DNA from 4 places in the Rhodoferax koreensis genome. Region 1 is predicted to be linked to each of the others. Evidence: predicted binding sites of a transcription regulator. Region 1 holds the regulator's gene; each other region holds the start of a gene.
What was found. Region 1 encodes sigma-54, which starts transcription at its own class of promoters, with help from an activator protein. Its sites were predicted from a motif close to TGGCANGNAANCTGCTTT; they were not measured.

Region 1 (3,771 bases):
TCAAGCGTGCGGTGATGCGCCGCTACATCGGCGCGACCCTTGGCGACGAAACCACCGGTGCCGTGATCGTCTACGAGAACACCACGGGCGTCTACACCGTGGACGGCAATGCCGCGCCCGCGGGCCAGGCCAATGGCGGCGGTGGCGGGCGCGTCCGCGCCATGCTGTCGCCCAAGCCGGCGGCCTCGGCTCCCACACCGCCCGCCACCCCCGGTCCGGCCCTGCGCCCGAGCCTGCGGCTCGACGGGGTGGCCAAGTGATGGACACGGCGGTGAGCACGGCCGCGGCGGCCGACGCCCTGCCCGAGGGCGAAAGCCGGCTCGAGGCGCGCCATCTGCAGAAGTCCTACGGCAGCCGCAAGGTGGTCAAGGACGTGAGCATGACCGTGAGGAAGGGCGAGGTCGTGGGCCTGCTCGGGCCCAACGGCGCGGGCAAGACCACCTCGTTCTACATGATCGTCGGCCTGGTGCGCTCCGACGGCGGCAGCATTGCCATCGACGGCCAGTCCGTCGAGCACATGCCGATCCACCGCCGCTCGCGGCTCGGCCTGAGCTATCTGCCGCAGGAAGCCTCGATCTTCCGCAAGCTCACGGTGGAAGAAAACGTGCGCGCCGTGCTCGAGCTGCAGCTCGATGCCACCGGCCGCGCCTTCACCAAGGCCGAGATCGAGGAGCGCCTGACCGCGCTGCTGCAGGACCTGCGCGTGGAGCACCTGCGCAGTTCGTCGGCGCTGTCGCTGTCCGGCGGGGAGCGACGCCGCGTGGAGATCGCGCGGGCACTGGCGACCCAGCCGCGCTTCATCCTGCTCGACGAACCCTTCGCCGGCATCGACCCGATCGCCGTGATCGAGATCCAGCGCATCATCAGCTTCCTCAAGTCACGCGGCATCGGCGTGCTCATCACCGACCACAACGTGCGCGAAACGCTCGGCATCTGCGACCACGCCTACATCATCAGCGACGGCCATGTGCTCGCCCAGGGCACGCCGTCGGACATCGTCAACAACGCCGAAGTGCGCCGGGTCTACCTCGGCGAGCACTTCAAGATGTAGATGAAGCAAGGCCTTTCCCTCCGCGTTTCGCAGCATCTGGCGTTGACGCCGCAGCTGCAGCAGTCGATCCGGCTGTTGCAATTGTCCACGCTCGAATTGAGCGCGGAAGTCGAGCAGATGCTCGACGACAACCCCTTCCTCGAAGTCAACATGGACGAGGCGCCGCGCGAGGAGTTCGGGCTGGCGCAGGCCGATGCGCAGGTGAACACGGACGACCGCGAATCCGAGTTCTCGAGCAGCACCGCCGCCACGGCGACCGAGACCGCAACGGTGGAGACCCCCGCCGAATCCGAGAGTCCGCTGACCGGCCAGGACGACAGCCAGAGCTGGGATGGGGACGGCACTTCCGAGATCGCCCCCGACGACAGCGAATGGGGTGGCGACGCACCGGCGCGGCAGAACAACCTCGGCGAAGACGGCGAGGTCGATGCCACCGAACTCGCGCGCAGCCAGGAATCGCTGACCTCGTTCCTGCACCGCCAGGCGCTGGCCCTGCGCCTGGGCGAAGAAGACAGCGCGGCGCTGCGTTTCCTCATCGAGTCGCTGAACGACGACGGCTACCTCGAAGACAGCCTGCTCGCCCTGGCGCAGGGCCTGGCGGGCGCGGAAGACGGTGAGGACGTCGATGAACTGGTGCACCGCTTCACCGTGGCGCTGGGCCTGCTGCAGAGCCTGGAACCGGTGGGCGTAGGCGCACGAACGCTGGAGGAATGCCTGTCGATCCAGTTGCGCGCGATGTTCGACGAGGATGCCGGCGAAGAGGAGGAACAGGTGCGCCGCGCCGCGCTACGCATGTGCGGCCTGTCGATGGACCTGCTGGCGCGGCGCGATGTGAAACGGCTGTCGCACTTGTGCAACCAGCCCGACACCGTGATCAAGGCGGCGATGGGCCTGATCGCCCGGCTGGAACCCAAGCCGGGCCGCCGTTTCGTCGACGTGGAGCGCAACATCGTCGTGCCCGACGTGATCGTGGTCAAGATCGGCCGCGGCGCGCAGGCGCGCTTCCGCGTGCAGCTCAATGCCGACGTGATGCCCAGGCTGCGCGTGCACGACATCTACGCCAACGCGCTCAAGCAACACAAGGGCGGTGGCAAGGATTCTTCGAACAACGCCGCGCTGCAGCAGCGGCTGCAGGAGGCGCGCTGGTTCATCAAGAACATCCAGCAACGCTTCGACACCATCCTGCGGGTATCGAACGCCATCGTCGAACGGCAGAAGAATTTCTTCAGCCACGGCGAGCTGGCCATGCGCCCGCTGGTGCTGCGCGAGATCGCCGATGAACTCGGCCTGCACGAATCGACCATCAGCCGCGTCACCACGGCCAAGTACATGGCCACGCCGCACGGCACTTTCGAACTGAAGTATTTTTTCGGCTCGTCGCTCGGCACCGAGACGGGCGGCAACGCGTCGAGCACCGCCGTGCGCGCGTTGATCAAGCAGTTCGTCTCGTCCGAAGACCCGAAGAAGCCGTTGTCGGACAGCCAGCTCTCCGACATGCTGAAGGAGCAAGGCATCGAATGTGCGCGGCGCACGGTGGCCAAATACCGCGAAGCCTTGCGCATCGCGCCAACGAACCTCCGGAAATCCCTTTAACGCCGTGATGGCGCCACGTCAGTCTTTATGAACCAACTCAAGCTTTTCCTGCCCTGCGCCGCTGGCGTGGAGGACTTCCTGGCCGAAGAGGCGCACCGCCTCACCGGGCTGCAGGGCGAGGACTTGCGCGTGTTGCGCGGCGGCGTGCTGATGCGCGCTTCCTGGCGCGATGCGCAACTGCTGAACCTGCACAGCCGCCTCGCCCAACGCGTGTTGATCGAGCTGTCGCACACCGAGTACCGCAGCGAACAAAACCTCTACGACGCGGCCAGCCAGGTCGCGTGGGAGATCTGGTTCACGCCCAAACAGAGCTTCAAGGTCGAGATCACCGCGCAGCACAGCCCGCTGACCTCGCTGAACTTCGCGGCGCTCAAGATCAAGGACGCAATCGCCGACCGCTTCCGCCACAAGCAGGGCGTGCGCCCCGACGTCGACACGCGCTGGCCCGACATCCGCATCTACGCCCACCTGACGACCGAACACGCCACGCTGTACATGGACACCTCGGGCGAGCCGCTGTTCAAGCGCGGCTGGCGCGAAGACAAGGGCGAGGCGCCGCTGAAGGAAACGCTGGCCGCCGCGATGATCGCCGCGAGCGACTGGGACGGCACCACCCCGCTGTACGACCCCTGCTGCGGCAGCGGCACCATCGCCATCGAGGCGGCGCAGATCGCCTGCAACATCGCGGCCGGCAGCCGGCGCCGCTTCGCGTTCGAAAAGTTGCTGCCGTTCCAGCCCCACGTCTGGACCGGGCTGCTGGAGCAGGCGCGCGCTGCCGAACATGCGCCGACCGCTGAAATCTTCGGCAGCGACGTGGCCCACCGCATGGTCGACTTCGCGATGCGCAACGCCGAGCGCGCGGGCGTGGCCGGCGCGGTGCAGTTCCGCGGCGGCGATGCCCTGCAGCGCATGCCGCCCGTGGCCAGCGGCGTGATGCTGGTGAACCCGCCGTATGGCGAACGTATCGCGGTCGCTGGCGTGGCGGGTGCCCATGCCGGACGGCAAGGCGGTCGAAATGCACCTCCGCCGCCAATGGAAAACGTGCCAAGCCGCGAAGTCGCCCAGACCGACGACGGCGGCGACTTCTTCCCCAAGCTCGCCACGCACTGGAAGAAGAACTACGCCGG
Region 2 (3,771 bases), 1.7 Mb from region 1:
CGGCGTTTTGAGCGCGCCCCAAGTCGCTGCGCTCGTTACCCCTTGCAGGGGGGCAACATCTACGGCCCGGCGAAGCCGGTTCCGTACTGTGCTGGAATAAGGCAGGCTCGTCCTTTACCGCCCGATTGTCTCGAGCTTGTCGAAGGCTCTGCAGGGAGAGGCCAGGCTGAGCGGCAACGGGGCTCAAAGCAATAACGGAAACAACCATGACCACTGACACTCCTGCCGGCGCCCTCGCCGGCCTCAAGGTTCTCGATCTTTCGCGCGTGCTCGCCGGACCCTGGTGTACCCAGGTGCTCGCCGACCTCGGGGCCGACGTGGTCAAGGTCGAACGACCGGGCAGCGGCGACGACACCCGGCACTGGGGCCCGCCCTTCCTGAAGGATGTCGAAGGCAAAGACACCGACCAGGCCACCTACTTCACGACCTGCAACCGCAACAAGCGCTCGGTCACCATCGACATGGCCAAGCCGGAAGGTCAGGCCCTGATCCGGCAGATGGCGTTACAAAGCGACATCCTGGTGGAAAACTTCAAGGTGGGCGGCCTCCAGCAATATGGGCTGGACTACGAGAGTCTGAAGGCCATCAACCCGCGGCTGATCTACTGCTCGATCACCGGTTTCGGACAGGACGGTCCGTATGCCGAACGCGCCGGCTACGACCTGCTGATCCAGGCCTCCAGCGGCATGATGAGCATCACGGGCCGGGCCGACAACGAGCCCGGCGGTGGTGGCGTGCGTGTGGGTGTGGCACTCACCGACCTGTTCGCCGGCGTCTACGCGTCGACCGCCATCCTCGCAGCGGTCCAGGCAAGGCATCGCACCGGCCTGGGCCAACGGGTGGACATGGCCCTGCTTGACGTGGGCATGGCCATCCTGGCCAATCAGGCAGCGGGGTTTCTCAATACGGGAGATGTGCCGCAGCGCCAGGGCAACAGCCATCCGAGTCTGGCGCCGTACCAGGACTTCCCTACCGCCGACGGTGCGATGCTGCTGGCCATCGGCAACGACGGCCAGTTCGCGCGCTTTTGCCAGGCCGTGGATCGGGCCGAATGGGCGACGGACCCGCGTTTCGCGACCAACACCCAGCGCGTCCTGCACCGCCAGATCCTGATCCCAGCCATGGAGGCCGTGACACGGACCCGCAGCACGGCGGATTGGGTGAAGCTGTTCGAAGACAAAGCCGTGCCCTGCGGCCCGATCAATAATTTGGCCCAGGCTTTCGACGATCCGCAGGTACGTGCCCGCGGCCTGCGGGTGGACTTGACCCGGGACGCCGGCGACGGCGTCACCAGCATCGCCAGCGTGGCAAGCCCCCTGCGGCTCAGCGAAGCGCCGGCCGTGCTGCGTTATGCACCGCCAGCTCTCGGGCAGCACACGAACGAAGTGCTGCGCGAGATTGGCCTCGACGCCGCTGCCATCGAGGCCTTGAAGAACGCCGGCGTGGTCTGAGACCCGACAACCTCCAGGTGCTTGGCGGCCGGCAGCGGCGGACCCAACAAAAAAGCACCGGAATTCGGTGCTTTTTTGGATAAGCGGAGACGGTTCAGACGGACTTGCTGACCTTGCGGCGGCGGGTAGCCAGTGCAGCGCAGAAAGCCGCGCCCATCAGTGCCAGCGAGCCGGGCTCGGGCACCTTGTTGCCGGGCGGCGTCGTCTTGATGTCGCCAGCAACGGACAACAGCTTGACGTAGTCGTCGCCGCCATCCACATTGGTCTGGCTGCCGCCATAACCGGAATTGAATGCGCTGACGATCCACCAGCTCGACGAGATGCCCGAAGCGTTCAAGGCGCTGCCGGTGTTGTCCGTGGTGTAGGTGGCGGCACCGGTGCCACCGTTGATGTTGGCCACCAAGGTCCAGCCTTGGGCCATCAATTGGGCAATGGTCTTGCCAGCGATGTCGTAGGTGGCGATGTCGTAACCGGCTTTACCGGTATAGGCCAGCAGGCTCATGTCCGAATCAGCGGTCTGGCCGGTTTGCGCGCCGGCCCAGCCCGTGGTGATCGACGTCAAGGCCACGCTGCTGGTGAACTTCAAGGAGATGAGGTCGGTGGAAACATTGTTGTCCATCGAGTGCTCGGGGCTGGAATTGGGGCTTTCAGCACCCGTCACGACGCCCAGATGGTTGCTGCCGTAGTCGTACAGCGCGGCGCTCGCAACGCTTCCACCCGAACCGGTGGTGGAATAGGCCAGGGCCGACACGGTGACGCCGCCACTCGTGACGTTGGCAGTCGTACCGCAATTCTTGTTGCTGCCGCTGCTGAAATCGCAGGCCGTGGCAGCACCGGGGGTCCACGTGGTCGCAGCAAAACCGGATGAGGCCGAACTGAGGACCGCACAAGCGGCGAGCAACTTCAGACTGTTCTTGATGTAGGAATTTTTCATCTTCTTGATCCTGATGCGGGACTGGTTGGCAAATTTGTACTTACAGACATACTTAAGCGATATTCGTGCCATCTATTTTTTCTTTTTAAAATCAAAGGGCTACGAAGAATTAAGGGTACTTTCTGATAAATTTGTAAAAATCATCGACAACACGGGGCATGTCAGCGCAGCTTCTTCAACAGCGATTCGGCTTCCGTGAGGCTTTCGAACGGCCGACCACCCTTGAGCGCCGCCTCGACCTCGTCCTGCGCCTCGGTTTTCCGGCCGGACTGAGCCAGCACCGCGGCGAGGTGGTACCGGATCTCGGGGTTGCCCGGATCGCGCAACCTGGCGTCGCGCAGCAGCTGCAGGGCACGGTCGCTGTTTTGCGGCAAGCCGGTTTTGAATAGCACCCAACCCAGGGTGTCGATCGCACTGGCGTTCGTCGGATCCTTCTTCATGGCCGATTCGGCCACCTGGAGTGCCGACGCGTCGTTCAGGCGAAGTAACACATTGGCCAGGTTGTTCAGCGCGCCCGAATCGTTCGGTACGGCCTTGACGAAAGCCTCGTAATTGAGCCGCGCCGCGGCATAGTTCCCGCCGCGCGCATAGGCATCGGCCAGCGCCCGGCGCACGGTCTGATCCTGCGGATGGGTTTTCAGCCACGCTTCGCCGAGTGTCAAGGCCTGTCGACCGCCGTCCTGCATGGCCAGGGCACCGAAGAGCCGCAGGAAGGTCTCGGTGTTGGTCTGGACCTGGTGCGCGCGGCGGTAGTGGTCGATGGCCACCGCAGTCTGGCCACGCGACTGCGCCACGTCGCCCAGCAGGCTGTAGCCGATCGCCTGCTTGGGCGCCAGCGCGAGAATCTGGCGTGCGCGCTGCTCGGCCTTGGCAGGCTCGTTCTGCCGTATTTCGACTTCCGTCATCAAGGCCAGCGCGGGCAGAAAGTCCGGGCGGGACGACAGCGCCTTGTCCAGGCTGTAGGCCGCGCCGGGCAGGTTGTTGACCGCCAGTTGCCAGGTGGCGATTTCAGTCTGCTGCGGCGCATTGAAGTTGGCAAAGCGCGTGGCGCCGGAAAACGTGGAGCGGGCGCCCTCCACGTCGCCGTTGGCCAGCTGAGCACGGCCGTAGATCAACAGGATCGGCACATTTTCCGGGTCTTTGCTCGACAGCCGTTTGGCCGCTTCCAGCGCCTGGTCCGGCGCCTTGTTGCGCAGATGGAACTCCACCAGGGCCGTACCCGGGCGAAATTCCTTCGGACCGGCCATGTCGGAAGCCTTGGACAACCAACGCAAGGTGTCTGCGCTCGACCCTCGTCGGTCGGACAGGTTGGCCATCTCGTACATGGCGTCGATGTTCTTCTCGTCGGCCAGCAGGATGGCATTGAGCTTGGTCGCCGCGGCGTCG
Region 3 (3,771 bases), 810 kb from region 1:
ACGCGCCTTACCGGGTTTTCAACATCGGCAACAACAACCCTGTGCCCTTGCTCGATTTCATCGGCTGCATCGAGAATGCGCTGGGCATGAAGGCCGAGAAAAGGCTGCTGCCGCTGCAGGACGGCGATGTGCCCGCCACTTATGCCAACACCGACGCCTTGCAGGACTGGGTCGGCTTCGTGCCGGGGACGAGTGTGCAGGCCGGCATCGCCAATTTCGTGGCCTGGTACCGGGGCTACTACAAGGTTTGAGTTCCCAGGTGTGCAGCCGCCCGAGTTGGCGCTGCAACCTTCAACCCAGGCGTGACAACAATGCGTCCACGCCAGCTTCGCACAGGTCCAGAACCCGTTCGAAGCCCTGCGCGCTGCCGTAGTAGGGGTCCGGCACCTCGTTGGCGTGCACGTCGGGCTGCGCCGATGCGAGGAACAACTCGAGTTTGTGGTGGTATTGCGCCGGGCAAAGCGCATGCAGGGTGCTCAGGTTCGTTTGATCCATGGCCAGAATGAGGTCGAAACGTTCGAAGTCTTTGGTTTCGACCTTGCGAGACCTCCCCTTTTTGACCTTGTAGCCACGTTTTTCCAGCGCTAGCTTCGCGCGGCTATCGGGCTGGGGTGCGCCCTTGGTGGCATGCGTGCCGGCGGAATCGATGCGTAGGCCGCGATCCAGACCTCTTCTTTGCGCTACCTGCGTTGCGACGATCTGTGCCATTGGCGATCTGCAGATGTTGGCCGTGCAGACCATCAGGATATTTCTCATGCATGCGGATTTCAGGTGAGAGCAAGTAGAAAGAACGGCATGCCATGGCGGACCCTTGGCGAGCAGGAACGATTTTCTACTTTGCAGCAGCCTTTGGACATGGCGCGAGGCCGAGAATGTGCGCGTATCAAGAACGACAAAAAAAAGCGCCATCATGATGGCGCTTTTTAGCAGGTACCGCATGCGCGGTGGCAGTTTTACTTCTTAGCGTTGCGACGGCGGCGGCTCAGTGCGCCCATGACGCCGAAACCCAGGCCAGCGAGAGCCAGGGAGCTTGGCTCAGGAACAGCCTGCAGCTTGCCGCGCAGGTTCGACGAACCTTGGTAGCACCAGGCGCCAACGGCAGCGGTACCATTTTCGCAACCAGTTGCGAGGCCATTGGCCACATCAAATTCGTTGAGTACGAAGTTGTTGAACGACGAAGTCAGTGCGACGTCTGCAAAGCCGCCTGCAGCGTCCGCGATGGTGTTGGTGTCGAACGAAGCGATCACACTCGCAAGGCCAGGGCTGCCAACGTCAAACAGGCCAGCACCGCCACCGTTGAGCGTTGCGCCGGAGAGCGAACCAGTGCCGGTCACGACCGCATTGGTGCTAGCGCCGCCGCCCAGATTGTTGTGACCCGTCAGCGTCAGCCATGTCGTCATGCCTTGGATCGACGCAAGGTTTGCAACGGAGTCCTGGTTGAACAGATTTACAGTGCTGTTGGAGTAGTACACGGTAATCGTCGCAGACGAGAACTCCACATAGCTGGAGCTGAAATTCTGCGAACCGCTGAACGTCGCGATGAAGTACAGGCTGCAGCTGCCGCCACCGGCGCAATAGGTGCTGTCTCCGTTCACCGTGGAGATGGAACCATAAGCCGTAGCCGACTGGCCGTTGCCATTGATGAAGGTCTGCGCGAGCGTCGTGGTTTCCAGGTGGTTCAGACTGAGGGAGTTACCAAAGTCGATGCCGCCGACGGTGTAAGCGTTCGCGGACATTGCGCCCACGAGGCCGACAACGGCACCTGCGGACTTTAAAGCTTGCTTGAAGGTCAACATGTATTTACTCCTGAATTGATTGACGGTGACTGGTGACGACTTAGTTAAGCAGACATCGTGCCAGGTAGACTGAATTTGTTTAACTCATTGAAAAATAAAGAAATTTTTCCCTTTGTGGCGATTCCTTCGGTGGGGACCGTAAAATATTTCGACACGATGTCGTCGGTACGAATCCGGTGAGATCAACAGCACCGTGAGTCCGTGTTTCTTCTCTCGCTCGTTCGTGAACGCCGTATCGACAGGAGTCGACTGGGCCATCGTCGAGGATCGCCTCTGGAGCACGGACGTCAGATCATGATTCATAGCGACCTGGTGCGACGAGCGACTCAGGATCCAAGCCGGCCTTGAGGCGTTTGTGAAAGGCCGATGACAAGGGTTGCATCTTGGCGAGGGAGTCCATCGTGCCAACACCGACACGGTAGGGGAACCAGCCTTGCTCCCGGCCAGAGTGCAACAGTTCCGAGTAACAGGCCTGGGCCGAGGCCACCGCGGTGGGCTGGTCGCGTTCGAAGATGATTGGGACCGTGCTGTCGAACAATCGGTCGTTGAGTGTGGTGAAGGTGATCAGCGGCTCGATGGCATGTTTGGGCGCAACCCTCTTCACCATGTCCACATAAGCACGTATTCCGGCGGGCCGCATTGGGACCAGCGGCGCGTACCAGATCAAGCCGCATCCGTCGGACGCCGGGTTCTTCAAGGCTTGTTTTTGTGGCGACTTGTTGCGCCAATACGCCAGAGGCAGAGCGGTTTCGTTAGGTTGGCCGGCGACCAACTCCAGCGATTTCTCCAGGGTGGCCGTCATGCCCGCCAGCCCCTTGCCCCGTTTTCCCGGGATCATCCTCGCCAGCTTGGACAAGGTGCGAGCGCGCCCAGGTGTCAGGAACATCATTCTGGTAGAAATACTGCCGAGCGTGGCCTTGATTTCCTTCTGCGCCGCAGCGACGACACTTTTCGTGCCGTACAAGGTACCGAACCCCGTCCAGGGAAAGATCTGGTACTGGCGACCCATCTCCGTGATGACCTCCTGCGGAATCAAGCCGTCCGGCCCGATGCGGTCCCGTGGAAATGGGGCTGCCATGCTCAGTACGCGATGCTGGTTCATCAAATTGATGGCGCCGACGATTCCCGGAAGCCTGCCCAGGATTGTCCGAATGCGTTCAACGGCGGGCTCCAAAAGCGCATCGTCCTTCAGGCTGAAAAGGCAGACCTTGATGCACTCTGGTTTGCGGGCCAGGATGATGGTCATGCGTGTGACGATTCCGAATCCACCCTGGGTGAAGAGTCCCGCGGAATAGGCCCCGATGCCCCATTTGAAGAGACGGGCCACATCATCCCCGCCAGCTTCACGGAGTGCGGTCTTGTAGAGCGTCCCGTCGGCGAGCACGGCTTCGAGGTCGGTGACAGCTGCGAAATGATCGACATGAGGTGTGACACCATAGCCACGCTCCAGTGCGTTGCCTACCAAGCTGCACGTTGGTCCGGCGCCGGTGACGGGGACGAGATACGGATGATTGCCCTGGCGCAAGAAGTCGGCCAGCATGGCCTGGGTGACGCCCGGCTCCAGAGTGATGGCGCCGAACTCTGCGTCGAAGTCCAGGATCTTTTGCAATGGTGACAGGTCCAGCAGCACGCAGCCGTCACGAACTGGCAGGGCGCTGCCGTAGCCCCAGTTTCGACCCGTGCTGATCGGATATACAGGAACTTTATGGAGGTGTGCGATCTTCATGACCTCAGGTAGCGACGCGCTGTCCGAAATGCGCAAGGCCACCGGCACCTTCCGCGCCTGCCCGGTTGTGTCGCTGCCGTAGCGTTGTGAAACGTCGTCACCAATCAACACTTGCGGATTGCCAAGAAGCTTTCTCCATGCAACGATGGCGTGTTCTATCGTCATCAGTGACTCCTCATGTGCGGTGGTCCGAGTCTAGTCCGGGAATGCAGCGCGTGACTTGTTGCGCCATTTGTAACATTTCGCTAA
Region 4 (3,771 bases), 530 kb from region 1:
GGCGTCGCACTCGGCTGGACGGCGATGGTCGCTACCTCGGCGATCGCCAAGTCCTCCGCCGCCCTCGGCCCCTCGACGCCAGCGCCGGCTTCGGCCGCGGGCGGAGCGGCGCATTTTCCTTTCGGGGCGGTGCAGCCGCCGCGGCCGATACCGGCGGCCAAGGTCAGCACGCACCTGGGGCAGGCCACCGATCTGCGCACGTTGCTGGCCGGCAAGATCACCGCGGTCCAGTTGATGTTCACCGGCTGCAGCGCCATCTGCCCGATCCAGGGCGCCCTGTTCGGCCAGTTGCAACAAGCCCTGAACCAGCGCAAGCTGCCGGTGCAGTTGTTGTCCCTCAGCATCGACCCGCTGGGTGACAGCCCGGCCGCCCTGGCCGGCTGGCTCCGCAAGTTCGAGGCCGGCCCAGGCTGGCTGGCCGTGGCGCCGCAAGTGGCGGATGTGGCGCGGCTGTCGCAGTTGCTCGCCGGTGACGGCGAAGATCCACGGCAGAGCGCGGACGTCCATACCGCCCAGGTATTCGTGATCAATCGCAGCGCTGCCATGTCCTACCGCACGGCGACGATGCCGGCGGTCGAACCGCTGGTGGACACGCTGACCCGGATCGTCCAGGAAGCCTGAACCGGCGTACTTGCTTCAGCCATGAAAAAAGCCGGCGACGGCCGGCTTTTCGGAGGACGGCGGCTCGCCTTATGCGGCAGCCAGCGCGGGGCGCGACAGGCGCCGTGCATGCAGCCAGGCGCGGCGCAGTACGGCGGGCGACCAGCTCTCTTCGGGGATCAGCAGGAAGCGGCGGTTGCGGAAGGCGGTGCCGAGTTCGATCTGGCTGGTCAGCACGGCCATCGGGATGGCCAGCAGCAACGGCAAACCGACGGGGATCAGCCAGATCAGCGCACGGGCGTCGATGGCCGCGATACCGAGGGCCAGTGCGGCGATGACGGCGGTCATTGGGGCCAGGCTGCGTGCCGTGTCCTTCCAGCCCAGGGCAATGGCCTCACGCGGAGGCGACTTCCAGTCGAGCTTGATGCCGGTGATGGCGACCAGCACGAACAGCGAGTGGGCCAGCATGCGCACAGGGGACTGCAGCAGGGCCAGCGCGCTTTCCAGCAGCGAGCTCTTCAAGAGGCTGAGCGTGCCGCCGTATTGGCGTTGTTCGCCCTTCATCAGCACTGCGGTGATGCCGAGGATGCGCGGCAGGAACAGCATGCTGAGGGTCCAGGCCCACAGGCCCAGCAATTCGGCAGGCAGCACATTCCACTCGCCAGCAGCGAGCAACTGGGTCGTGGCGGCGCTTTGCGCACCGGACAGCCACAGGGCCGTGCCCAGCGTCAGGAAGGCCAGCCACAGCGGGGCCGACAGGTAGGACAGAGTGCCGGTCACGAACATGGCGCGGTGCACGGGGTGGATGCCAGGCTCGGCCATCAGGCGGGCGTTCTGCAGGTTGCCCTGGCACCAGCGGCGGTCACGCGTGAGTTCGGACAGGAGGTCCGGCGGTTGTTGTTCGTAGCTGCCGACCAGGTCGGACACCAGCCATACGTGGTAGCCGGCACGGCGCATCAGCGCGGCCTCGACGAAGTCGTGCGACATGATGCCGCCGGACATGCCGCCGGTGCCCTTGATCGGTGCCAGCGCGCAATGGTCCATGAAAGGCTTGACGCGGATGATGGCGTTGTGGCCCCAGTAGTGCGATTCGCCGAGCTGCCAGAACTGCATGCCCAGGGTGAACAGACGGCCGGTCATGCGCGAGGCGAATTGCTGGGCGCGGGCGTGCAGGGTCACGTGGCCGATGGCTTGCGTGGCGGTCTGGATCACACCGGCTTGAGGATGCTTTTCCATCAGCTTGACCATGGAGGTCAGGCAGTCGCCGCTCATCACGGAATCGGCGTCGAGCACGACCATGTAACGGTAGTCCTTGCCCCAGCGGCGGCAAAAGTCGGCCACGTTGCCGGCCTTGCGGTGGCTGCGGCGGGTGCGCAAGCGGTAGTAGACCTCGACCTGTACCTGGTCGGTGTGCGATGCCAGCGCGGCGCGCAGTTCTTCCCAGGCGGCGCGTTCGGCGCGGATGGTGGCCGGGTCGTAGCTGTCGGACAGCACGAACACGTCGAAGGCCTTGCTGTGGCCGGTGGAAGCGACCGATTCGCAGGTGGCGCGCAGGCCGGCGAACACGGTGGAGACGTCTTCGTTGCAGATCGGCATGATGATCGCGGTGCGCGCATCGGCCGATGTCGGCATCGCCTCGTTCACGACTTCCTTGACGGACAAGGCGTGCTTGTCGCCCTTGAGCGTGACGTAGAAGCCCATGAGCGCGGTGACGAAACCGGTGACGACCCAGGCCGACAGCAGCGCAAACAGGCCCATCTGGCCGTATTCGAGCCAGGCGTTGTCGTAGTCGGGCTGTACGCCCGCGAACAAGGCGGTGGCCATGGCCGTGCTCAGCACGGTGATCAAAAGGAAGACCTGCCGGCGACGGCTGGCGGCGAGCTGCCAGGCTTCGGGCGCGTCCGGGCCTTCGGCGGCACGGATCGCCTTGCGGCCCGATGCCTTCATCAGCACGCTGGTGAACAGGCTGTTCCAGAAACCGCGCCATGGCAGCGGCGTCATGCTGCCGCGGTGTACTGGAGGCGCCGTGACGGCGTTGGGATGGCGTTCTTCGCGCACGGTGCTGCGCAGGCTGACCACCTTGCCGCGGTTGGCGCGGGGTGGGTTGGCCGGGATCTGGCGGCCGATGCGGGCGAAATGCTGTTGTGGCATGGTGGACTCGCTGTTGGGTTGCCGGGATTCGGTGATGCTGGAAATGGAGGCGGGCGAAGCCGTTGTCGCCGTTTTCGCGCCGCGGCCCCAGGGGCCGGCGTTGGCGCTATCGGCCAGCGTGCGCCGGTCGGTGGCGCGCGCCTGCCGCCGCCGTGCAGGCACGGTGGAAACAGGGGCCGAGGCGCCCGTGGGAGGCAGGAAGGAGGAGTGCGACGAGGGCTTCATATGCACTGACTAGTGCAAACCCTGTGCCACATGGGAAATGTCTTTTTAAATCAAAGACTTAGAGTGAAATTTTGGGTGTTTTCCAGCCGGTTTGGCCCGAAGGCGGAGGAAACCCGCCGTTTTTGTCGCTATCCGGCGACAACACCTCGGTGCGAGAGGTGCCATTCCATATGAATCAAGGACTTAGGCCTGTCGCTAGTCGGCGACAGGCTCCGCGGCGGTCGTTCCGCCGTCGGCCTTGAAGTGGCCGGGCGTGAGTTCGTGCTTCTGCAGCAGCCGGTAGAACTCGGTGCGGTTGCGGTCGGCGAGGCGGGCCGCGTCGGCCACGTTGCCGTCGGTCAACTTGAGCAGGCCGACCAGGTATTCGCGTTCGAAACGCTGCTTGGCATCGGCGTAGTTCAGCACCTCGACCGAGGGCGAGCGCAATGCGCGCTGCACCAGTGCCAGCGGGATCAGCGGCGTGGAAGACAGGGCGCACACCTGTTCCACCACGTTGTAGAGCTGTCGCACATTGCCCGGCCAGGCGGCGATGGTCAGCGCCTTCAGCGCCTCGGGCGCGAAACCGCTCAAGCGCTTGCCGTATTTGCCGGCCAGCTTGGTGAGGAAATGGTTGGCCAGCAGCGGGATGTCTTCGCGGCGTTCGCCCAGCGTGGGCAGCGTGAGCGTGACGACGTTGAGCCGGTAATAGAGGTCTTCCCGGAACTGGCCGGTGGCCATGGCCGCGTCCAGGTCGCGGTGCGTGGCGGAGATGATGCGCACGTCCACCGGGATCGACTGGCTCGAGCCCAGCGGCCG

Region 2: a site for sigma-54 is predicted at 2,439-2,456, ahead of xdp1 (exosortase-dependent surface protein XDP1). Genes of this name have one in related genera too.
Region 3: a site for sigma-54 is predicted at 1,842-1,859, ahead of RD110_RS21670 (PEP-CTERM sorting domain-containing protein). Genes of this name have one in related genera too.
Region 4: a site for sigma-54 is predicted at 2,988-3,005, ahead of mdoH (glucans biosynthesis glucosyltransferase MdoH). Genes of this name have one in related genera too.

The regions. Positions count from the first base shown of each region.
Region 1 covers NZ_CP019236.1:5,479,651-5,483,421, forward strand. The annotation lists gene lptA (lipopolysaccharide transport periplasmic protein LptA) at 1-260, shown strand, start outside; gene lptB (LPS export ABC transporter ATP-binding protein) at 260-1,051, shown strand; gene rpoN (RNA polymerase factor sigma-54) at 1,052-2,644, shown strand; gene RD110_RS25400 (THUMP domain-containing class I SAM-dependent RNA methyltransferase) at 2,672-3,771, shown strand, end outside.
Region 2 covers NZ_CP019236.1:3,778,755-3,782,525, forward strand. The annotation lists gene RD110_RS17510 (acyl-CoA dehydrogenase) at 1-11, shown strand, start outside; gene RD110_RS17515 (CaiB/BaiF CoA transferase family protein) at 207-1,451, shown strand; gene xdp1 (exosortase-dependent surface protein XDP1) at 1,546-2,385, opposite strand; gene prsT (XrtA/PEP-CTERM system TPR-repeat protein PrsT) at 2,547-3,771, opposite strand, start outside.
Region 3 covers NZ_CP019236.1:4,673,845-4,677,615, reverse strand. The annotation lists gene RD110_RS21680 (NAD-dependent epimerase) at 1-251, shown strand, start outside; gene RD110_RS21675 (low molecular weight protein-tyrosine-phosphatase) at 292-939, opposite strand; gene RD110_RS21670 (PEP-CTERM sorting domain-containing protein) at 954-1,796, opposite strand; gene RD110_RS21665 (FAD-binding oxidoreductase) at 2,089-3,687, opposite strand.
Region 4 covers NZ_CP019236.1:4,946,900-4,950,670, reverse strand. The annotation lists gene RD110_RS22925 (SCO family protein) at 1-621, shown strand, start outside; gene mdoH (glucans biosynthesis glucosyltransferase MdoH) at 691-2,976, opposite strand; gene RD110_RS22915 (sigma 54-interacting transcriptional regulator) at 3,172-3,771, opposite strand, start outside.